Regions from separate parts of the Mesorhizobium sp. URHB0026 genome, predicted to be linked through region 1. Evidence: predicted binding sites of a transcription regulator. Region 1 holds the regulator's gene; each other region holds the start of a gene.
The links. Region 1 encodes LexA, which represses DNA repair genes until DNA is damaged. Its sites were predicted from a motif close to TGTTCNNNNTGTGTTCNG; they were not measured.
Positions count from the first base shown of each region.

Region 2: the regulator LexA is predicted to act here: its motif matches at 5,768-5,785, upstream of ACVWWD_RS15655 (PA0069 family radical SAM protein).
Region 3: the regulator LexA is predicted to act here: its motif matches at 1,473-1,490, upstream of ACVWWD_RS05615 (helicase-related protein).

Region 1 covers NZ_JBSSCN010000001.1:4,406,156-4,413,958, forward strand. The annotation lists gene ACVWWD_RS21705 (ABC transporter substrate-binding protein) at 1-55, opposite strand, end outside; gene ACVWWD_RS21710 (GntR family transcriptional regulator) at 205-975, shown strand; gene lexA (transcriptional repressor LexA) at 1,376-2,119, shown strand; partial or broken gene ACVWWD_RS21720 (ComEC/Rec2 family competence protein) at 2,113-4,565, opposite strand; gene gltX (glutamate--tRNA ligase) at 4,669-6,093, shown strand; gene gltA (citrate synthase) at 6,277-7,602, shown strand; gene lpxB (lipid-A-disaccharide synthase) at 7,695-7,803, opposite strand, start outside.
Region 2 covers NZ_JBSSCN010000001.1:3,200,096-3,207,898, reverse strand. The annotation lists gene ACVWWD_RS15700 (polyprenyl synthetase family protein) at 73-1,089, opposite strand; gene ACVWWD_RS15695 (putative signal transducing protein) at 1,275-1,499, shown strand; gene ACVWWD_RS15690 (tRNA1(Val) (adenine(37)-N6)-methyltransferase) at 1,499-2,299, shown strand; gene ACVWWD_RS15685 (S49 family peptidase) at 2,378-3,241, shown strand; gene ACVWWD_RS15680 (membrane protein) at 3,324-3,509, shown strand; gene ACVWWD_RS15675 (4-(cytidine 5'-diphospho)-2-C-methyl-D-erythritol kinase) at 3,515-4,438, shown strand; gene moaB (molybdenum cofactor biosynthesis protein B) at 4,425-4,979, shown strand; gene ACVWWD_RS15665 (hypothetical protein) at 4,930-5,094, opposite strand; gene ACVWWD_RS15660 (glycosyltransferase) at 5,188-5,709, opposite strand; gene ACVWWD_RS15655 (PA0069 family radical SAM protein) at 5,860-7,014, shown strand; gene ACVWWD_RS15650 (ribonuclease HII) at 7,167-7,803, shown strand, end outside.
Region 3 covers NZ_JBSSCN010000001.1:1,108,341-1,116,143, forward strand. The annotation lists gene ACVWWD_RS05600 (acetyl-CoA C-acetyltransferase) at 1-95, shown strand, start outside; gene phbB (acetoacetyl-CoA reductase) at 203-928, shown strand; gene ACVWWD_RS05610 (hypothetical protein) at 1,122-1,424, shown strand; gene ACVWWD_RS05615 (helicase-related protein) at 1,656-5,018, shown strand; gene ACVWWD_RS05620 (RNA-binding S4 domain-containing protein) at 5,029-5,415, shown strand; gene fdxA (ferredoxin FdxA) at 5,648-5,986, shown strand; gene ACVWWD_RS05630 (CarD family transcriptional regulator) at 6,356-6,937, shown strand; gene ACVWWD_RS05635 (amino acid ABC transporter ATP-binding protein) at 7,017-7,787, opposite strand; gene ACVWWD_RS05640 (amino acid ABC transporter permease) at 7,784-7,803, opposite strand, start outside.

The sequences.
Region 1 (7,803 bases):
TCAATGCGCCTGCCAGGGCCAAACCCGACAACCAAGCGGATTTCGACTTCAACATCATTTCCTCCCAGATTTGATCAGGGCCGCTTGGAAACGCGGCTGCTCCGCGATCATGGTCAGTCCGCCGGTCTGTGTCAAACATTATATATAATTGTTGTAGTGACCCAGTATCATATATACTTTTAGCCAGACGACGGATTGATCACGATGCGGGATGAGACGAGTTCCACAAAAACGGAAGCCGCCTATCAGCTGTTGCGGCGCGACATCCTGACCACGCGCCTCATGCCCGGCGCCCCGCTCAAACTGAGTGCGCTGCGCGGCACATATGGCGTCGGTTGGACACCGTTGCGCGAAGCCCTGTCGCGGCTCGAGGCCGAACGCTTGGTCACCGCCATCAGCAATCGTGGTTTTGCCGTGGCTCCGGTGTCGCGGGCCGAGCTGGAGGATCTGGCACGCGCCAGAATGGTGGTCGAGATACCCCTGTTCCTCGAATCGATGGAAAAAGGCGGCAGGGAGTGGGAGGATGCCGTAGTCACTGCCCACTACCGGCTCTCGCGTTGCAAGACGGCGGTCGACGATCCCTCCGACACGGCCGTCGACAGATGGGATGAGAACCACGAGGCTTTCCATGCGGCGCTGCTGAGCGCCGCCACATGCGACTGGCTGTTGCGGTTCCGCTCGACAATCTCGGATCAGTTGCGCCGGCATCATCGCTTTCTTGGTCTGGCGCCGACATTGCGGGCCGCGGCCGGCCTCAAGGACGGCTATGAACAGGCAATGGAGGCGTTGCGCGAAGCGATCGCGATCGAACACCATACCGCGATCATGGAAGCGGCACTCGATCGTGACGTCGAACGGGCCAAGGCGCTGATGACGGCGCATATCGGCTACACACTGCACGTCTATGTTCATAGCGAAGACAGCGGCGCGACCAGATACGCCGCCCGCGCCGGCAGCTTGAAGGGGTCGGGATAACTTCAGCGCTTCCGCGACGTCTATTCGCACGCGCTGGCCGGAGTGCGCCGAACGCCCGGGTCCATGGCCGCCCGGAGCTACCAATGGTTGGCATTTTGGTTTCGTTTCGTTCCGCGACTCCCTGAAATATACGGTACCCCTGGAAGAAGCCTTCCAGATGGCTGATGCCAGCTCCATCGGCGGATAGGCCACAGGCCATTAACCAAACGATTTCAATGTGCCTGCCGATCGCGGAAAGGACCGGTTGCTGACGCCGTCGGGGGCAAAAAACTTCAGACCCCCTTAACAAATTCATTAAACTTTAAACGGTTGCAGAACACAACTGGAACAGATAGTGTTTGTTCTGGGTTTGTTTTTTCGATTCTGGTTCAACCTTTCGTTCAATGTCTTGGGGGCCGCCATGCTGACGCGCAAGCAACATGAACTGTTGATGTTCATCCACGAACGGCTCAAGGAAAGCGGGATACCGCCTTCCTTCGACGAGATGAAGGAAGCACTCGATCTTGCCTCCAAGTCGGGGATCCATCGCCTGATCACGGCGCTGGAGGAGCGCGGCTTCATTCGCCGGCTACCCAATCGGGCGCGCGCGCTGGAAGTGCTGCGGCTGCCGGACTCGATCGCGCCGGGCCTCAATGCGGCAAAGAAGTTCTCGCCAAGTGTCATCCAAGGCAGCCTTGGCCAAGGCAGTCTCGGACGCCAGATCAGGCCGGCCGCTGCGCCTTCGCGCCTGCCCGCGGCCGGCAACGACGACGATGCGGTTTCAGCCGTATCCATCCCGGTCATGGGCCGTATCGCCGCCGGTGTGCCGATCGATGCAATCCAGCATCAGACGCATTCGATCTCGGTGCCGCCGGACATGATCATGGGCGGCGAGCACTATGCGCTGGAGGTCAAGGGCGACTCGATGATCGAGGCTGGTATCTTCGATGGGGACACGGTCATTATCCGCAATGCCGACACGGCAAGCCCGGGCGAAATTATCGTGGCACTGGTCGACGAGGAGGAAGCGACGCTGAAGCGGTTCCGCCGCAAAGGCGCTTCGATCGCGCTCGAGGCCGCCAATCCAGCCTACGAAACACGCATTTTCGGGCCGGACAGGGTCAAGGTACAAGGCAAGCTGGTCGGGTTGATCAGGCGCTACTGAGCCGGCTTTCCATCGGGCTTGTCGGGTTTTTTGTACGGCGGCAGCCCCCTCGCCTCGCGTGAGAATTTTCGCTGTTCGTGCCAGGGTCGGTATGGTCCGTCGACGGCGAATTCGATCCCGGCCCGGGTCGTGGCCGACTGGGGATTGAAGAAGACGGCAGCGCTTCCCTTGCGGGCGAGCTGCCGTTTGGTGACGACGAGAACCAGTGGATTTTGGCAGGCGTCATAGGCGGTCGCGTCGTTCACGATGATCAGGTCAGCGAAAGCACAGGCTTTCCAGGTGGTCTTGCGGTCCTCGACATAAGCAATGATCGCGCCGGAAGGGTGCCTACAAGGCACAGGCCTTCGCGGCAGTAGAAGGGCGATCCCGGCGGCAGGTCGGCGGGACTGGCAACGTCGAATTGCCCGTCTGTCTTGTCGAACATTTCCGGTTTGACGATTGTTTCGGAGATCAGAGCGCGCTTCCAGTTGTCGGTTGCGAATTCGTTCGGACGTTCCCGGTTGACGGCCAGTTCGCCATTGCCGATCGGCAGCGCGACCAGCCGCGCATCTTCCGAGATCAGCACATCGGGCGCGCGCGTGTGCGACACAGTCAACAGGCCGGCGAGCGCGAATGGCAGCGCCGCGAGCCGCAGCCAGGTCGTCGCCATCGTCGCGATAACCAGCGCGACGGTGACCAGCAGCACGGATTGCTGCGAAATCAGCCCGACTCCGTCGACCGGAGAGCGCTCCGATATCCACGCCGACACGGCGATCATCGCCGTCAGGCCCTTGCCCATGAGGTAGAGAGCCGGCCAATCCAGTCCGAATGGCATCAGCAGCGCGCTAGCGACGGCCAGGAACATCACGACCGACACGATCGGCATCACGGCCAGATTGGCGAACAGGCTGAGGGGCGATACCCGCTGGAAATGCCAGATGGCAAACAGTGCCGTGGCGCTGCCGGCGACAATGGACGTCATGGCCAATCCACCTGTCGCCAGCAGGAATTTTCGCGTCAGGAGCCCGGGCAGGGATCGCTTTGGCGGCGGTGGCCTGGTCTTTCCCGCACGGTGATCGGCCCAGCCGGCATAAGCGCCAACCAGGGCCGCGGTCGCGGCGAACGACATCTGAAAGCTTGGGCCGACGACCTCGTGCGGCGAGACCAGGATGACGGCGATCGCCGAGATCGCCAGATTGCGCATGGTCAGCGCAGCGCGATCGAAGAAGACGGCAATCAGCATCACCGCCAACATGATGAAGCTGCGTTCGGCCGCAACGACGACACCGGAAATCATGAGATAGGCGGCGATCGAGAACAGTGCGGCGGCGGCGGCGTATTTCTTCACCGGCCGGCGCGCGGAAAAGTCTGGTAACAGTGCGAAGGCACCACGCAGCAGACCCATGATGGTGCCGGCCACAAGCGCCATATGCAGTCCCGAAATAGAGATGATGTGATAGATGCCGGTACGCCGCATCGCTTCATTGATTTCATCGGGTATGCCGGCGCGCACGCCGACGATCAGCGCCGCCGCGATCTCGCCTTCAGCGCCGCCGACGCTGCCCCTGATGTGGTCGGCGATGGCTTCGCGGGCATTTTCAATGCCTGAGAAAAGGCGAGCCGATAGCGGCATCTCACCGTCAGCGGCGGAAACAACCGTCGGATTGCCGAGAAAGAAGCCGCTGCCGCCGATGCCGGCGAAATAACTGTCGAAAGAGAAGTCGTAGCTGTCCGGCCGGACCGGGCCGGTCGGCGGCAACAGTTTGGCGTAGCCTGTGATGAGCGAGCCGGCGGTCATTCCCGGCGGTATCTTGCGTGCGGAAAGCCGGACCCTTTCCGGCGCATAGCGCAGTTTCGGCCGGGCGGTCGAAATCACGTCCATGGTCAGCCGGATGCGGCCGCTCTCCATCTCTTCGAGCGAGACCACGCGGCCGGTCAATTGCGTGGAGATTTCCGAACCCAGCATACGGGTTCCGGCTCGCCATGTTTCGACCTTCGCCGCGAGTAAGCCCAGCGCGCACAACAGCACTGCCATGAAACACAGATGGGTTTTCGACCACGAACGCGAGACGAAGGCACAGACCGCCATCAGCACCACGACCGCGACGGGCTTTGCAAAGTCGGGCTCGGACGCCAGCGAGAAATAGGCGATCGCCCCAACGGTCAGACAGACCGGCACCAGCAGAAACGCGATGCCCCGGTCGAGTTCGAGCTCCGCCGCCTTGGCCACGCCATGGCGCAGGCGAGGCAAGGATATCGGGCCGATTTGCCGGCGCACGCGCACGATCCTGCCCCCGGCAGGAGACGGCGCCGGCGCCGGCCCACCCGCCCGCAGCGGCCCGGTTTCGGGCGCAGCCACGAGCGGCGATGGCAGTGGGATCGTCGGAGGCGCCGCAAAAAGGGATCGCTCGCTGACGCCGACAGCGGCATCCTCGCTTCGATCCGAGCTCCGGCCTCTTCCAGTCATCGGGTCTGCCCCTTGCACCCTCGACGCCCTATGCTACATGAACGCGCAACGCGCGAAAGTCCGCACGTTCCGCACCCAGCTTCAGACGTTTTCCGAGAGTTCCATGCCCGACAAGGTCATCACCCGTTTTGCCCCCTCGCCGACCGGCTATCTGCACATCGGCGGCGCGCGCACGGCGCTCTTCAACTGGCTCTATGCAAAGCATACCGGCGGCACGATGCTGCTGCGCATCGAGGACACCGATCGCGAGCGTTCGACCGATGCGGCCACATTGGCCATTCTCGATGGCCTGACCTGGCTCGGCCTTTCGTGGGACGGTGACGCGGTCTCTCAATTCGAGCGTGCGCCGCGCCATCGCGAGGTAGCCGAGGAACTGGTGCGCCTGGGCAAGGCCTATTACAGCTACGAGACTTCAGCCGAGCTCGAGGCAATGCGCGAGGCTGCACGCGCCAAGGGCCTGCCGCCACGGTATAACGGCCATTGGCGTGACCGCGACCCGTCGGAGGCGCCGTCCGGCGTCAAGGGCGCCATCCGCATCAAGGCACCGACCGAGGGCGAGACGGTGGTGAAGGACCGGGTCCAGGGAGACGTGCGCTTCCCCAACAAGGATCTCGACGACTTCATCATCCTGCGTTCGGACGGCAACCCGACCTACATGCATGCCGTCGTCGTCGACGATCACGACATGGGCGTCACTCACATCATCCGTGGCGACGATCACCTGACCAACGCCGCCCGCCAGACCGTGATCTACAACGCCATGGGCTGGGACGTGCCGTCGATGTCACATATCCCGCTGATCCATGGCGCCGACGGCGCCAAGCTGTCGAAGCGCCACGGCGCGCTCGGCGTCGAAGCCTATCGCGCCATGGGCTATCTGCCGGAGGCGCTGCTCAATTACCTTGCGCGGCTCGGCTGGAGCCATGGCGACGACGAGATCATGTCGATCGAGGACATGGTCTCGTGGTTCGACATTGGCGACGTCAACAAGGGCGCGGCGCGCTTCGATTTCGCCAAGCTGGAAGCGATCAACGGGGCGCATATGCGCCGTATGGCCGACACCGAGCTGCTCGATATCTTCATCGCCACCTTGCCCTATTTGGAGGGAGGCCCGGCGATGGCGGCGCGCCTCGACGAGAAGAACAAGGCGCAGCTGCTGGCAGCACTTCCGGGCCTGAAGGAGCGCGCCAAGACGCTGGTCGAGCTTGTCGACGGCGCGGGCTTCCTGTTTGCCGCTCGGCCGCTGCCGATCGACGACAAGGCGGCACTCCTGCTCAATGACGATGCGCGCAAGATGCTGCGTGGCGCTCACGAAGCTTTGAAGTCGCTGTCACACGACTGGACGGCGGCCACGGCCGAGGCCGTGATCCGCGACTTTGCGTCGGCTGGCGGCCACAAGCTTGGCGCCGTGGCCCAGCCGTTGCGGGCTGCCTTGACCGGCAAGAGCACGTCACCGGGCGTATTCGACGTGCTTGCCGTTCTGGGGCGTGAGGAAAGCCTGGCGCGCATAGCGGATCAAATCGATTAGGAGCAAACTGGCCCAAGAAGATTGGCATTGAAAGGCGGGTTTCGCAGTGCAACATTAGGCCTTGGCCCAATCTGGCACGCACCTCCTAGAATGCGGTGGCGAATACGCGCATTGCGGTGATTTCAACGTGTCGCTCCGCGGAATTTGCCTTTGCCGGCATGAGGAAACAAGAAGGAGTTTGCAATGACCGAAGCTGCGAAAAAACTGGATGTGGGCGGCCAAGAGGAGGCCACGGCAACGCTGGAATTCGCCGGCAAGACTCACGAATTCAAGGTGCGAAGCGGCTCGGTCGGGCCTGACGTCATCGACATCGCCTCGCTCTACAGCACCACTGGCGCCTTTACCTATGACCCCGGCTTCACCTCGACGGCAAGCTGCGAGTCGGAGATCACCTTCATCGATGGCGACGCCGGCATCCTGCTGCATCGGGGCTATCCGATCGACCAGTTGGCCGAACATGGCGACTTCCTCGAAGTCTGCTACCTCCTGCTCTACGGCGAATTGCCGACCAAGGCGCAGAAGGACGATTTCGACTACCGCGTGACGCGCCACACGATGGTGCACGAGCAGATGTCGCGCTTTTTCACCGGCTTCCGCCGCGACGCGCACCCGATGGCGGTGATGTGCGGCGTGGTCGGCGCGCTGTCGGCCTTCTATCACGACTCGACCGACATCTCCGACCCGTACCAGCGCATGGTTGCCTCCATGCGCCTGATCGCCAAAATGCCGACGATCGCGGCCATGGCCTACAAATACCACATCGGCCAGCCCTTTATTTACCCGAAGAACGATCTCGGTTTCGCGGCAAACTTCCTGCATATGTGCTTTGCCGTGCCGTGCGAGGAGTACAAGATCAACCCGGTGCTGGCGCGCGCCATGGAGCGCATCTTCATCCTGCATGCCGATCATGAGCAGAACGCTTCGACCTCGACCGTTCGCCTCGCCGGCTCCTCGGGCGCCAACCCGTTCGCCTGCATCGCCGCCGGCATTGCTTGCCTGTGGGGGCCGGCCCATGGCGGCGCCAACGAAGCGGCGCTCAACATGCTGGGCGAGATCGGCCATGTCGATCACATCCCGGAATTCATCGCCCGCGCCAAGGACAAGAACGATCCATTCCGCCTGATGGGCTTTGGCCACCGCGTCTACAAGAACTACGATCCGCGGGCCAAGATCATGCAGAAGACGGCGCATGAGGTTCTGGGCGAACTCGGCATCAAGGACGATCCGCTGCTCGACATCGCGATGGAACTGGAAAAGATCGCGTTGACCGATCCCTATTTCATCGAGAAGAAACTCTATCCGAACGTCGACTTCTATTCCGGCATCACCCTGAAGGCGCTGGGCTTCCCCACCACCATGTTCACCGTGCTGTTCGCGGTCGCCCGCACGGTCGGCTGGATCGCCCAGTGGAAGGAAATGATCGAGGATCCACGCCAGAAGATCGGTCGTCCGCGCCAGCTCTATACCGGCGCGCCGGAGCGCGACTACGTGCCGATCGCCAAGCGCTGAGACAAGTGACAAGCGCTGAGACAAGTGAGTAGTGGGTAGTGGTTCGTGAGGAGTGAGGTTGGAGAGTTTTCTAACTCACTACTCGTTACTCACTACTGCCTACGCACTCGCTTGATACACCCCATCACCACCTGCGCCGCGATCTCACCGGACGGTTTGTCCGTTGCCATGCGCCGTGAAATCTCGGCGAAACCGTCTTTC
Region 2 (7,803 bases), 1.2 Mb from region 1:
CGGCTTGTCGAGACGGCAGGGCGGATTCACAGGCGTCTTTTTACTGACGGCCCCTTAGGAACCTTCAGGCGCTCAGTTCACCCGGCTGATGCAGAAATCGATGACGTCGATCAGCGCCGATTTCTGCGACGTCTCTTCAAGCGGCGCCAAGGCGTCGCGGGCGATTTCGCCGAAATGGCGGGCGCGCCCTATCGTATCGGCAATGGCGCCGTGGCGGGTCATGAGGCCGATCGCCTTTTCCAGCCCGGCGTCGTCGGTGACATTGTCCTCGATGGCGCGCTTCCAGAAGGTGCGTTCGGCCTTGCTGCCGCGCCGGTAGGCGAGGATGACCGGCAAGGTCACCTTGCCCTCGCGGAAATCGTCGCCGACATTCTTGCCGAGATCCTTGCTGGTGCCGCCATAGTCCAGCGCATCATCGATCAGCTGGAAGGCAAGCCCGAGATTCATGCCGTAGGAACGCAGCGCCGCACGGTCGTTGCGGGTCGCCTGGGCGATGACCGGGCCAACCTCGGCGGCGGCCGAAAACAGCGCGGCGGTCTTGGCCTTGATGACGGCAAAATGCTCGTCCTCGGTGGTTTCGAGGTTCTTGGCGGCGGCCAGCTGCATGACTTCGCCCTCGGCGATGATCGAGGCTGCACTAGACAGGATGTCGAGCGCTTCGAGCGAGCCGACATCGACCATCATGCGGAAGGCCTGGCCAAGCAGGAAGTCGCCGACCAGCACGCTGGCCTGGTTGCCCCAGATCATGCGGGCGGTCTTCTTGCCGCGCCGCATGCCGCTTTCATCGACCACGTCGTCATGCAGAAGCGTGGCCGTATGCATGAATTCGACCGAAGTGGCGAGCTTGACGTGGCCCTCGCCGGCATAGCCGAACATCTGCGCCGCAGCTAGCGTCAGCATTGGCCTGAGCCGCTTGCCGCCGGACGAGATCAGGTGGTTGGCGACCTCGGGGATCATCTCGACGTCGGAGCCGGCCTTGGACAGGATCAGCTCGTTGACACGTCCCATATCGGCAGCAGTCAGATCGATGAGATCCTTGATGGAGGCGGGCTCCCGCTTCCCGTTTTCGATGTTGAGAACGACACCCACGACAATCACTCCCGTCTTGGTATAACGCGTGCGACGGCACCCTTAGTCCCGACAAGACTCTAGGGCCGCTGGCACGGCCACGGCAAGTGGCGAATTGGCGCGGCGGCGACAGCGTGTCAACGCCGGGAAATGCGGGAATGCGGCCGCACGTTTACATGCACGCCGCAACCTGCGAGTTTCTTGCGATGATAGAGCTCATCCGCACCAACGACGCCGTCATCATCTCCTTTGTCGAATCGCTGATGCGCGATGCCGGGATCGGCTGCTTCGTCGCCGACCAGAACATGAGCGTGCTCGACGGCTCGCTTGGTATCCTGCCGCGACGCGTCATGGTCGATGCCGACCAGGCCGACGCCGCGCGCCGCATCCTGACCGATGCCGGCATCGCCAACGAGATCCGGGGGAAATAATGTCGGCCGCGCCAGCCGCCCTTGTCCCGGATACGCCGGCTCATACGGTCGATGCGTTCCACCGCGGCCGGTTCTGGCTCGTGCAGCCCAAGCATGGCGGCCATCGCGCCGGGATGGATGCAATGATGCTGGCCGCATCCGTACCATCCTCGTTTGGCGGACGGCTCGCCGATTTCGGGGCCGGCGCCGGTGCTGCCGGTCTTGCGGTGCTGTCGCGCTGTCCGGGTGCCCAGGCTGTGCTGGTCGAACGCGCGCCTGAGATGGCGTCTTTCGCGGCAGCCACGCTTGCCCATCCGGGCAATGCGCACCTCAGCGATCGCGCTGCCGTGCTCGTCGCCGATGTCACCGTGTCGGGCCGCGCACGGGCCGCCACCGGCCTTGCCGACAATGATTTCGACTTCGTCATCATGAACCCGCCTTTCAACGCCGCACGGGACCGCGCCACTCCCGAGCCGCTAAGAAAGGAAGCGCACGTCATGGAGGATGGGCTGTTCGAAAGCTGGATCCGCAGTGCGGCGGCGGTTGTCAGGCCGCGCGGCGGGCTTGCCGTCATCGCCCGGCCCGAACAGCTCGGCGCCATTCTCGACGCGATTTCAGGCCGCTTCGGCGAAGCCGAGATGCTCGCCGTGCACCCTCGCCCGGACGCGGCCGCAATCCGCATTATCGTGCGGGCGGCCCTTGGGGCACGAGGAAAGCTCGCCATCCGTCCGCCCCTGATGCTTCACGCGCGATCGGGCAACGGCCCCGACGAGCGCAGCGAAATGATCACCAACGGGCTCGCCTCGCTGTTCGGAGACTGAACTGTTGCCTGGCCCGCACATTGCCGTTGGCCGGGAACTCCCTACATGCCTGCAACCATCGCCGGAGACCACGCCATCGTGAAACGTCTTTTCAACCGCCTGCTGCCGAAGTCCTGGCGCTCCACCGTCGTTACGGTTCCGGTCATCCGACTGCACGGCACCATCATGGCCGGCGGGGGGCAGTTCCGGCCGAGCCTGTCGCTTGCTTCCACCGCCGGACTGATCGAAAAAGCGTTTTCCTTCGAGGCGCCGGCGGTCGCGATCTCGATCAATTCGCCGGGCGGCTCGCCGGTGCAGTCGCGGCTGATTTTCAAGCGCATCCGCGACCTTGCGGTCGAGAAGAATAAAAAGGTCCTGGTCTTCGTCGAGGATGTCGCGGCGTCCGGCGGCTACATGATCGCGGTCGCAGGCGATGAGATCTTCGCCGATCCCTCCTCGATCGTCGGCTCAATCGGCGTGGTATCGGCTTCCTTCGGCTTCCCGGAACTGATGAAGAAGATCGGCGTTGAGCGCCGTGTCCACACCGCCGGCCAGAACAAGGCGGTGCTCGATCCATTCAAGCCCGAGAAGAAGGAAGACGTCGAGCGGCTCAAGGTGCTGCAGCTCGAAGTGCACGAGACCTTCATCGATCTGGTCAAGCAGCGCCGCGGTACGAAGCTGGCGGACGATCCGGATCTGTTCACCGGGCTGTTCTGGACCGGCAAGCGAGGCCTGGAGCTCGGCCTCGTCGATGCGCTGGGCGACATGCGCACAGTGCTGAAGACCCGCTTCGGGCCGAAGACCCAGCTCAGGCTGGTGGCGGCGCCGCGCGGTTTGTTCGGCCGCTTCGGCCTGTTCGGCTCGAGCAAGGGCTTTTCGGCGCCCGATATCGCCGCGGCTGCCGCCAGCGGCGTCATCGATGCGGCGGAAGAGCGCGCATCGTGGGCGCGCTTCGGGCTTTGAAAAAGCCATGAAAGCGTCTAGCATGGTTGCCCGAAAGACCCGACCGGCCGGTTTTACCGGCCCAGCGTGGTAGGAGCTTGACATGCCGCAGATCATTTTCTTCGCCGTCGTCGGCGTCGCCGCCTATTTCGGCTACCGCACCTTCGTGCGCGAGGCTGAACGCGTGACGGCCAAGGTGCGGCGTACCGAAAAACAGGCGGCCAACGGCGCGATGGGAACGCTGGTCAAGGATCCGCGGACCGGCGAATACCGGCTGGCCAAGGACTGACCCTCATTTTACTCGCAATCGAGACCGCGGAATCCGGTCAGCGTGTCCGGACATGGGCCGCACCCGCCAAGATAAACCTAGCTTTGCACGTCACCGGCAGGCGCGCCGATGGCTATCATCTCATCGACAGCCTGGCTGTGTTCACGCGCTTTGGCGACAGGATCGAGATCGCGCCGGCCGACGCCGATGAGTTCAGCGTGTCCGGCCGCTTTGCGGCGGACGTGCCGCTCGATGGCGGCAATCTGGTGCTGAAGGCTCGCGACGCCTTGCGGCAGGCCGCCGGCGTTCGGAGCACGCCCCCCGTATACATCAGGCTCGAAAAGAACCTTCCGGTCGCATCCGGCGTGGGCGGAGGTTCGAGCGATGCGGCAGCCGTGCTGCGCGGGCTGACCGAGAGCTGGGGGCTAGAGCTCGATAGCGTTGAGCTGGCGCGGATCGGTCTTTCGCTCGGCGCCGATGTGCCGATGTGCCTGGCGGCAAAGCCGCTGATCGCGCGCGGCATCGGCGAGGAACTGTCGATAGTGCCGGATTTTTCGGCACTGGGTCTCGTGCTGGTCAATCCGGGCGTTCCGGTCTCGACATCGGAAATCTTCGCCGCGCTTTCCCATCGCGATAGTGAGCCGCTGCCGCCGCCGCCGCGCAGTATCGATTTTCACAGCCTGCGCAACTGGCTGGAAATCACCCGCAACGATCTCGAGCAGCCAGCCCTTGCGATGCAGCCCGCCATAGGCAGGGCGCTTTCATGGCTTGATAAGGCCGGATCGGGCTTTTCACGAATGTCCGGATCGGGTGCGACGTGCTTCGGCCTGTTCGAGACCGGCAATGTCGCCAAGCGCGCGGCGGCCGAGATCCGCAGCCGCCAGCCCGACTGGTTCGTCGCGGCAACGCGCAGCATGGCGTCGGAGGCTGGGCGAGATGGCCAGAATTGACGAGAGCCGTGCCTTCATTCCGGTGCGCATCGCGGTGCTGACTGTTTCCGACACACGCAGCCTTGCCGACGACAAATCCGGCCAGACACTGGCCGATCGCATCACCAAGGCCGGCCACATCCTGGCCACCCGCGATATCGTCACCGACGACCGCGAAAGAATCCGCGACACCGTTCTGGCATGGTCGCGGGACAAGGCCATCGACGTCGTGATCACCACTGGCGGAACCGGTTTTACCGGACGCGATGTGACGCCCGAGGCGCTGGAGCCGATCTTCGAAAAGCGCATGGACGGCTTTTCGGAAGTGTTCCACCGCATTTCCTATGACAAGATCGGCACCTCGACGATCCAGAGCCGGGCGACCGGCGGTGTCGTCAACGCCACCTTCGTCTTTGTGCTGCCGGGCTCGCCCGGCGCCTGCAAGGACGCCTGGGACGGCATCCTCAAGCCACAGCTCGATTACCGGCACATGCCCTGTAACTTCGTCGAGATCATGCCGCGCCTGGACGAACATCTGCGGCGCGGCAAATCGGCCCCGTAAAGGCCTCCAGCACCTCCTGCATCACCGCGCGGATCACTTCGTGCAGCCCATCGGGGTTCGAAAGCAGAATGTCTATGACGGCAGCGATGGCGGATTTATCTTCGGTCTTGGTCATGGTGGCGTTCCTTCGCGGGAATCAGGTGAGGTTGAACATCACCAGCCTGCCATGAACGCCCTCTCTCAGCGAATTTGCAGAACTCTCAGCACACTACCGGCGGCGCTTGTACCTGGGCGGCGCCGCCCAGATCTCGGCGTCGAGTTTCTTTGTCGCCAGACCTCGTGCCAACGCCTCGGCGCTGCCGGCATTCTTGGACAGAGATGCCGCCTGTCGCTTGCTGATTACCAGTCCGTCGGCGAGCGCGCGGTTCGCGGAAAAGACCCGGGCCAGGAACGGTGGACGGCTGCCCCGCGCCCGCGAGAACCGGGCCGCCATTGTCTGCCTAGCCGTATGGGCGAGGACGGCGTCGATCCAGCCCTCCACCAGCCTCGCACCCGGTTCGAGAAACAGCAGCCAGTCACCCTTTGCCTGGCGGATGCCGGCGGCGATGCCGCCGCTCACCACATAGTGGCAGCCGGCATGCTCGGCGACGCGATGCGTCTGGTCGCTGGAGCCGGTGTCGCAGACGACGACCTCGCGCACCACGCCCTCGACCGCGCCGCCAATCAGCGTCGACAGCGTACGGGCGAGCCCCTCCTCGTCATTGTGCGTTTCAATCAGAACACTGAGCATGATTAGCCGAATACCGGAAAGAGTCGATCGGCGCCAGTTTTCGCGGCGCACCATAGAAAGTTCTTGATTTGTTCTCATCGACGAAATAGGAATAATTTCATGAGCAGAGCGATTCGACACAACATGAACAGTCCTTGGGAGCGGGCGAAGATGGAACCGATCATGCGCGCCGACATTGCAGCCTTCGGAGCAGGACGAGCCGAAATGGCCAATGCAATGATCGAGCAGAGCGGCATGCGGGTCCGTCCGGACCGCAACCGCGGCCGGTCGGCAGGCATCAATCCGTCCGGCCGGTTCGAACCTGTCAGCCGGCATGTCTTCGACGACGGCTGGAGTTCGCTGGAGGAACTTCCTCCCTTCAAGACCGAGGTGCAGGTGGAAAAGCCGCGCACCATCATCACCCGCAACGAATCGCCCGACATCTCCTTCGACCGGTCGATCAATCCCTATCGCGGCTGCGAACACGGTTGCGTCTATTGCTTCGCGCGGCCGACGCACTCGTTCATGGGCCTGTCGCCGGGCCTGGACTTCGAATCCAAGTTGTTCGCCAAGCCCGACGCGGCACGCCTGCTCGACAAGGAATTGTCAAAGGATGGCTACCAGCCGCGCACCATTGCCATCGGCACCAACACCGATCCCTACCAGCCGATCGAGAAGCAGTACCGGATCATGCGCGAAATCCTCGAAGTGCTGGAGGCGCGCGGCCACCCGGTCGGCATCGTCACCAAGTCAGCCCTGGTCGTGCGGGACATCGACATTCTGTCGCGCATGGCGGAGCGGGGCTTGGCCAAAGTGGCGCTGTCGGTGACGACGCTTGACCGCATGCTGGCCAGGACGATGGAGCCTCGCGCATCGACGCCGACCAAGCGGCTGGAGGCGATCAGGCAGCTTTCGGATGCCGGTATCCCGGCCTCGGTGATGGTGGCGCCGATCATTCCGGGCCTGACCGACCAGGAGATGGAACGCATACTCGATTCGGCGCACCATGCCGGGGCGCGCGAGGCTGGCTATGTGGTGCTGCGCCTACCGCTGGAGGTCAGCCCGATCTTCAAGGACTGGCTGCTGCGCCACTATCCCGACCGCTACCGCCACGTCATGTCGCTGATCCGTTCGATGCGCGACGGCAAGGACTACGATTCGGAATGGGGCAAGCGCATGAAGGGCGCCGGACCCTATGCCTGGCAGATCGGCCGGCGCTTCGAAATCACCGCCAAGCGGCTCGGCCTCAATGCCGAGCGGCGTACGCTGCGGACCGACCAGTTCGTCGCGGCCGGCAAGGACCAGGAGCAGTTGATGCTGCTCTGAACCGAAAATCGCCTCGGCTGTTCATTGCCGCCGTGGCAAAGAAATCCCGTCCGGCCTGCCCCGGCCTGCAGACGGTGCCCTCCCGGTCCGGCGCCCCACCCGACCCGGAGGGACTTGCGGAGAATCGGAGCCGATGCGAACCTCGCCGCAACATGGCTCGCGCGCGTTCTGATTCTCCGCCTCTCTTCGAAATCGTCGAGAAACCCGATTTCTCCTTCGAGACGAAGGCGATGGCCGATGGTTTGTGGCCGGTCGCGGGGATGGACGAAGCCGGCCGCGGCCCGCTCGCGGGTCCCGTGGTCGCGGCGGCAGTGGTGCTCGACCCCGCCAATATTCCCGAGGGTCTCGACGATTCCAAGCGGCTTAGCCACTTGCAGCGCGAAGCGCTGTTCCTGCACATCATCGGCTCCGCTCTCGGCGTCTCGATGGCGTCGATCAGCGCCGAGGGCATCGATGGCAGCAACATCCTCAGGGCGAGCCTCGAAGCGATGCGCCGCGCACTGGTCGGGCTGCCGGTGCAGGCTAAGCTCGCGCTCGCGGATGGGCGCGACGTGCCGCCGGGGTTGCCCTGCGAGGGGCGCGCGCTGATCAAGGGCGACCAGCGCTCCCAGTCGATCGCCGCGGCCTCGATCGTCGCCAAGGTCATGCGCGACCGCATGATGCGCGGCTGCGGCAATCATCACGACCGCTACGGCTTCGAAGTCCATATGGGCTACGCCACGGTCCGGCACCGCACGGCGATCGAGGCGCATGGGCCAGTGGCTCGACTGCATCGCTCGTCGTTTGCGC
Region 3 (7,803 bases), 3.3 Mb from region 1:
TCTTCGAAATGCGCCGACGCGGCGCCAAGAAGGGGCTGGCCACCCTATGCATCGGCGGGGGCATGGGCGTCGCCATGTGCGTGGAGGCTTTCTGATAGACTTTGGACGGGCGGCGCAAGCCGCCCGTTTCACATGTGGTGCCAATGGTAAATCCAGTGCCTGCCAAGCCCGACAACAGGGCGACTTCAAGAAGGGGAAATGCATGACCAAGGTTGCAATCGTCACGGGTGGATCGCGCGGCATCGGCGCGGCGATCTCGATCGCTTTGAAGAACGCCGGCTATTCGGTTGCCGCGAACTACGCCGGCAACGACGAGGCGGCGGCGAAGTTCAAGGCGCAGACCGGCATTCCGGTCTACAAATGGTCGGTCGCCGACTATGACGCTTGCGCGGCCGGTGTCAAACAGGTCGAAGCCGACCTCGGCCCTGTCTCGGTGCTGGTCAACAATGCCGGCATCACCCGCGACGCCATGTTCCACAAGATCACCCGCGAGCAGTGGAAAGAGGTGATCGATACCAATCTGTCCGGTGTCTTCAACATGACCCATCCGCTGTGGGGCGGCATGCGCGACCGCAAGTTCGGCCGCGTCATCACCATCTCCTCGATCAACGGCCAGAAGGGCCAGGCCGGTCAGGTCAATTACTCCGCCGCCAAGGCCGGCGACATCGGCTTCTCGAAGGCGCTCGCCCAGGAAGGCGCCCGCGCGGGCATCACCGTCAACGTCATCTGCCCTGGCTACATCGCCACCGAGATGGTCAAGGCGATCGACGAAAAGGTGCTCAACGAGCGCATCATCCCGCAAATCCCGGTCGGCCGTCTTGGCGAGCCGGAAGAGATCGCGCGCTGCGTGGTCTTCCTCGCTTCGCAAGATGCCGGCTTCATCACCGGCTCGACCCTCACCGCCAATGGCGGCCAGTACTTAGTCTGAGACGTCTGCTCGCGCGGTCCAAGGCTGCGGATCCATAAGTACCTGCGATAAGCGGACCGGAAATCGGTCCGTTTCCAAATGGCGCCTGACTCCTGGAAGACGTGCTGTTACGCAATGGCCCAATTCGGCACGCAAAGGTTAATGCCGGTAGGCGCGTCTGTGCGAACCCTGTGGTTAAGCCTGTGGATTCTCGGTGGATAAGCTGTTCACAACACAAGATATTGAGAGAACAAAAGCAGAAAATACGGCCGGCGCTGCTTTGTCGCCGATTCGTTCCGGCTTTGAGCCCAATGTTAAGATTAATGGCCGCGATAAGCTGCTATTCTTTAACGTCGAGTTTAGAAAGATTAACAGTTTCATAAGCTTATCCGAGCGCGCACCGACTCCCCCTCATTGTTCCCGGCGGAAGTTAACGGCAGGACCCGCCCAGCATAAAACGGGCCAGTTCGGCGATTCAGCATGTGGTGAGACTCGTGGTCCCAAAATCCATATCTAGTCGTGAACAAAAGCTGAATCTGGCGGAGTCGCCGATTCGTCGCTGATTCGTTCCAGACTCGTTCCAACTGTTAAGCAGGGCTGATTTGCGGAGTGAGGCGGGCGTCTGCGGAACCCTGCCGGAACATTCTGCTTTCGCTTCGCGCCCGAAAACCCTATGTGTCGGCTGTCATACCCGCCACCCTGGCACGCTCCCGACCACGAGAGGCCAGAAAGCCTTATTTCCGAGCCGATGAACATCCAGCCGAAACACACCGAGCCGCTGATCCTGTCGGGCCGCGACGTGACCGCCGTGCTTGGGCCGACCAATACCGGCAAGACCCATCTCGCCATCGAGCGCATGGTCGCGCACGAAACCGGTGTCATCGGCCTGCCGCTGAGGCTGCTGGCCCGCGAGGTCTACACGCGCGTCTGCGAAAAGGTCGGTGCCAATAAAGTGGCGCTGATCACCGGCGAGGAGAAGATCCAGCCGCCGGGCGCCAAATATTCGGTCTGCACCGTCGAAGCCATGCCGCGTGAAACCGACGCCGCCTTTGTTGCCATCGACGAGGTGCAACTGGCCGGCGACCTCGAGCGCGGCCATATCTTCACCGACCGCATCCTGCATCTGCGCGGCCGCCAGGAGACGCTGCTGCTTGGCGCGGCCACCATGCACGGCATTCTCCAGCGGCTGCTGAAAGGCATCTCCGTAGTGACGCGGCCGCGGCTGTCACATCTGGCCTATGCCGGCTCCAAGAAACTGACCCGCTTGCCCAGGCGTACCGCGATCGTCGCCTTCTCCGCCGACGAGGTCTATGCCATCGCCGAACTCATCCGCCGCCAGCAGGGTGGTGCGGCCGTCGTTCTCGGGGCCCTGTCGCCCCGCACTCGCAATGCCCAGGTGGCGCTGTTCCAGTCGGGCGATGTCGACTATCTCATTGCCACCGACGCGATCGGCATGGGCCTCAACCTTGACCTCGACCATGTGGCCTTCGCCCAGAACCGCAAGTTCGACGGCTACCAGTACCGCAATCTTACGGCAGCCGAGCTCGGCCAGATCGCCGGCCGCGCCGGCCGGCATCTTCGCGACGGCACGTTCGGCGTCACCGGCCAGGTCGATCCGCTGGACGAGGATCTCGTCCAGAAGATCGAGGGCCATGACTTCGACCCGGTGAAGGTGCTGCAGTGGCGCACCGCTCAATTCGATTTCGCCAGCCTTGATGCGCTGAAGCGCTCGATCGAAACCAACGCGCCGGTCGAGGGCCTGACACGCGCGCTGCCGGCCGTCGATGCGCAAGCGCTCGAACATCTCTCCCGCGACGAAGACATCCGCGCGCTCGCCACCAATGCCAAGCGCGTGGCGTTGCTGTGGGAAGCCTGCGCCCTGCCCGACTATCGCAAGATCGCGCCTGCCCAGCATGCCGACCTCATCGCCTCGATCTACATGGACCTCGCCCGGCAGGGCCATGTCGACGAGAACTACATGGCCGAACAGGTGCGCCGCGCCGACACCACCGAGGGCGACATCGACACGCTGTCGCACCGCATCGCCCAGATCCGCACCTGGACATTCGTGTCGAACCGGCCCGGCTGGCTGGCCGATCAGGCACACTGGCAGGAAAAGACGCGCGAAATCGAAGACAGATTGTCGGATGCGCTGCATGAGCGGTTGACGAAACGCTTTGTAGACCGCAGGACTTCCGTCCTCATGCGGCGCCTTAGAGAAAATACCATGCCTGAAGCCGAAATCAGTCCTACCGGAACCGTCCTTGTCGAAGGCCATCATGTCGGCGAGTTGCAAGGGTTCCGCTTCACCGCCGACCAGACCGCCGGCGGCGAAGACGCCAAGGCCGTGCGCACTGCCGCGCAAAAGGCGCTTGCCGCCGAGTTCGAGGCACGCGCGGAGCGCTTCGGCGCCTGCGCCAATGGCGATCTCGCGCTCGGTTCGGACGGCACGCTGCGCTGGATCGGCGCGCCGATAGGCACGCTGGTCTCGGGCGAAGACGCGCTGAAGCCGCGCCTGGTGTTGCTGGCTGACGAACAGCTGACGGGCCCGGCGCGCGACAAGGTCGCGGCGCGCGCCGAACGCTTCGTCAATTTCCAGATCGAGTCGTTGTTGAAGCCGCTGGTCGATCTGAAAAACGCCGAGCAGATTTCCGGCATCGGCCGTGGCATCGCTTTCCAGCTGGTCGAGAATTTCGGCCTCATCAACCGTCGTGACATCGCCGAAGAGATGAAATCCTTGGACCAGGAAGGCCGCGCGGCGCTGCGCCGGCTTGGCGTCCGCTTCGGCGCATACCACGTGTTCGTGCCGGCGCTGATCAAGCCGGCACCCGCTGGGCTGGTGACGCTGCTTTGGGCGCTGAAGAACGACGGCAAGGACAAGCCAGGCTTCGGCGACGTCGTCCACTCGCTGGCCTCGGGCCGCACCTCTGTTGTCATCGACCCGGCCTTCGACAAAGCCTTCTACAAGCTCGCTGGGTACCGCAATCTCGGCCGCCGCGCCGTGCGCATCGACATTCTGGAGCGGCTGGCCGACCTGATCCGCCCGGCGACCAACTGGAAGCCCGGCCTTGGCCAGCGTCCGGACGGCGCCTATGACGGCCAGTCCTTCATCGTGACGCCGCCGATGATGTCGATCCTTGGCGCAACCGCCGACGACATGGAAGAGATCCTCAAGGGTCTCGGCTATCGCGCAGAGCCGAAGCCGGCCGCGGAAGTCAAGGCACGGCTGGAAGCGCAGGACAATGCCGCGCGGGAAGCCGCCGCGGCCAGGCAGGCAGCCGAAGAGGCAGCCCGCGCGGAACAAGCCAAGGCGGCGGAAGAGGCGGCTTCGCCGGCCGCCGAGGGAGCCGAACTGGTGTCGGATGCGGCAACCGCCGTGGAGACACGGGTTCCAGCCGAAGTCGCAGCCGACGCGACGGTGGAAACCGTCGCGCAAGAGCAGGCGGAAGCCACCGCTGAAGTTGCGGAGGAGCCTGTAGCCGAAGCCGCTGTCGAAGTCGCCGAGCCGGCGCCGGTTGAGCCGTGGGCCGAACCTGAAACCGCCGAGGCTGACGCGGCACTCACCGAGGAAACCGCAGCGGCGGAGCCCGCCGTCGAAGCCTCCGCGTCGACGGAAGCTGCCGTGGCGGAAGCCGGTGAACCCGTGCCGGAAGCCGAAGCGCCAAAGCCGATCCTGCTGTGGCGCCAAGGTCGCTTCGACCAGCGTCCGCGTCATCGCGACGGCCGCAACAACCGGCCGCAAAACGGACAGGCGCGCGGCCGAAGCAACGCGCCGGCCGGCGGCGAACAGGCAACAGACGCGCCGGCGGACCGTCCCGCACACGAAGGACGCCGCGACGGCGCCGGAAAGCCGCGCTTCGACCGCTCGAAGTACAAGCCCAAGCCGCAAGCTGAGGGCGCTGAGCGCCACGACGGCCGCCCGCAGGGCGAGCGTCCCGAGCGCCGCGAAGGCCGGCCAGACTGGAAGGGCGGCAGGCCGGAAGGCAAGGGTCCCGATCGCGGCGGAAAGCCCGCCTTCCAGCCCAAGCCGCGCGAGGAGCGCCCGGTACGTTTCGATCCGGACTCGCCCTTCGCCAAGCTCGCCGCCTTGCGCGACCAATTGAAGAAGTAAATTCGCTTCGATGGTTGCTGAAGGCCGTCAGCGCATCGACAAATGGCTGTTCTTCTCGCGCGCGGTGAAATCGCGCTCGCTGGCGGCCAAATTGGTGGTCGCCGGCCGTGTTCGCATCAATCGCGACAAAGCAGCGCAGGCCTCCGATCTGGTCAAGCCAGGCGACGTGCTGACCATCACGCTCGACCGGCGTATCTTCGTCTGGAAGGTGCTCGGCGCGGGCGCGCGGCGCGGTCCGTCCGAGGAAGCTCGCACTCTTTATCAAGACATGTCGCCCCCGCCCGCACCGAAAGGCGACGCCCCGCCCGATGCTATCCCGGCGATGCGCGAGGCAGGCAGCGGCCGCCCGACCAAAAAAGAGCGTCGCCAGACCGACCGATTGCACGACGAAGATTGAGCCTGTCGATCGACGCGGATGTGCTCTCCCGCGGCAACGGCAACCAAAACAGATTTGGACCGGCAAACGAAACGAACGTCGGTGAGGGGTGTGGGACCGTCCCGGCACCGCCGATCTGAAATTCAATTCCCAAACTCTGGCGCCAGTGGGAATGGCTACTCTTGCAAGCAGCCGATAAAGGCGTTACCTCACGGAAAAAGCCAGCAAAAACGGGACATCCCGGAGCCGACCGATGACCTATGTCGTGACCGACAACTGCATCAAATGCAAATATATGGACTGCATCGAGGTCTGTCCGGTCGACTGTTTCTACGAAGGCGAGAACATGCTCGTCATCCATCCCGACGAGTGCATCGACTGCGGCGTCTGCGAGCCGGAATGCCCGGCCGACGCGATCAAGCCCGACACCGAGTCCGGCCTCGACAAATGGCTGCAGATCAACACCGAATATGCCGATAAATGGCCCAACATCACCGCCAAGAAGGAGCCGCCCGCCGACGCCAAGAGCTTCGACGGCGAGGCCGGCAAATTCGAGAAATACTTCTCCGCCGAGCCCGGCGAAGGCGATTGACAACGCCGCTGTAAAGGCTTGTATGACGCAGCGTAACAGGCACGCCGGATTAACCGCCTTGACAGGCGGCGATTGGTTGTGGCCTCCGCTTACGTAGCAAAACCTTGATTCTTCCGACTTTTTGTGTTACATCAGCGAAACATGCCGGTGACACAACGTCGATTTATGGCGCAGACGCCCCAAATCACTGAAAGGTGAAAATCCCATTTCGGACCAGAGCGATCTGGGCCAGGCGGTCGCAATTCTTGCGGTTTGCCGGTCCCGGCTTTTCCGGTGGGTTCATCTGTTGTGCGGCTAATGATCGGTGACCCCGGTCACGTGAGTTCAGCCGGCACCGCCGCCGGCCCACAACAAGGAGTTCAGGGCGTAATGGCAACGATCACCCCGCAGAAGAAGTCCACAGCTGCACGTCACGGTTTCAAGACCGGCGAGTTCATCGTCTATCCGGCGCATGGCGTCGGCCAGATCGTCTCGATCGACGAGCAGGAAGTGGCCGGCCACAAGCTGGAACTGTTCGTCATCGACTTCCAGAAGGACAAGATGCGCCTGAAGGTGCCGGTTGCCAAGGCGACCTCGATCGGCATGCGCAAGCTGTCGGAAGAGGATTATGTCGAGCGCGCGCTGAAGGTCGTGCAGGGCCGCGCCCGCGTCAAGCGCACCATGTGGTCCCGCCGTGCCCAGGAATATGATGCCAAGATCAATTCGGGCGACCTGATCTCGATTTCGGAGGTCGTGCGCGACCTCTATCGCGCCGATAACCAGCCGGAGCAGTCCTATTCCGAACGCCAGCTCTACGAGGCGGCACTCGACCGCATGGCCCGCGAGATCGCGGCCGTCAACCGCATGTCGGAGACCGAAGCCGTACGCCTGATCGAGGTCAACCTCAACAAAGGCCCTAAGCGTGGCGCCAAGGCCGACAATGAGGAAGCCGAGCAGGAAGAAGCTGCCTGAGCTTTTACGCATTCAAGTTGACGAAAACCCGGCCTCGCGCCGGGTTTTTTGTATTTGGGGAAGGCCGAGATTGTCGCGCCTATGCGCCCCCGTCCTTCTCCGCCGCCTCCTGCTTCAGCGTGGCGATGAACCGCTTGGTGCGTTCGCGCTCCGGATTGCCGAACAGCTTGGCGGATGGCCCCTGCTCGACGATGGTGCCGGCGTCGAGGAACACCGCCTCCTGGGCGATCTTGGAGGCCAGGCGCAAATCATGCGTCGCCATCACCATGGTCGTTCCCTCGCTAGCGAGCTGACCCAGCACATCGACCACCTCCTGCGCCAGCTCCGGGTCGAGCGCCGAAGTCGGTTCGTCGCACAGCAGCACCTTCGGCGACGGCGCCAGCGCACGGGCGATCGCCACGCGCTGCTGCTGGCCGCCCGACAGCGTCGCCGGCCAGGCATCCGCCTTATGCACCATGCCGACCTTCTCCAGCAGCGCGAGTGCCCGCTCATGCGCCTTCTGCGGCGACCATTTGAGCACCGTAACCAACCCTTCCATGACATTTTCGATGGCGGTGCGATGCGGAAACAACTGGAAATTCTGGAACACCATGCCGGTCTGCAGGCGCAGACGCCTTATGTCCGCCGCCGAGACCTTGCCGCCCGGGCGGAACTCAAGCGTCTCGTCGCCGATCCGCACCGTGCCCGAAGTTGGGATCTCCAGCAGGTTGATGCAGCGCAGCAGCGTGCTTTTCCCCCCGCCGGAAGGGCCGACAAGCGCGGTGACGCTGCCTTCGGCGATGGCGACAGTCACCCCCTTCAGCACGAGATTGTCGCCGAAACGCTTTTCGATGTTGGTGAGGCTGATCATGAGCGTGCCTCCAGGA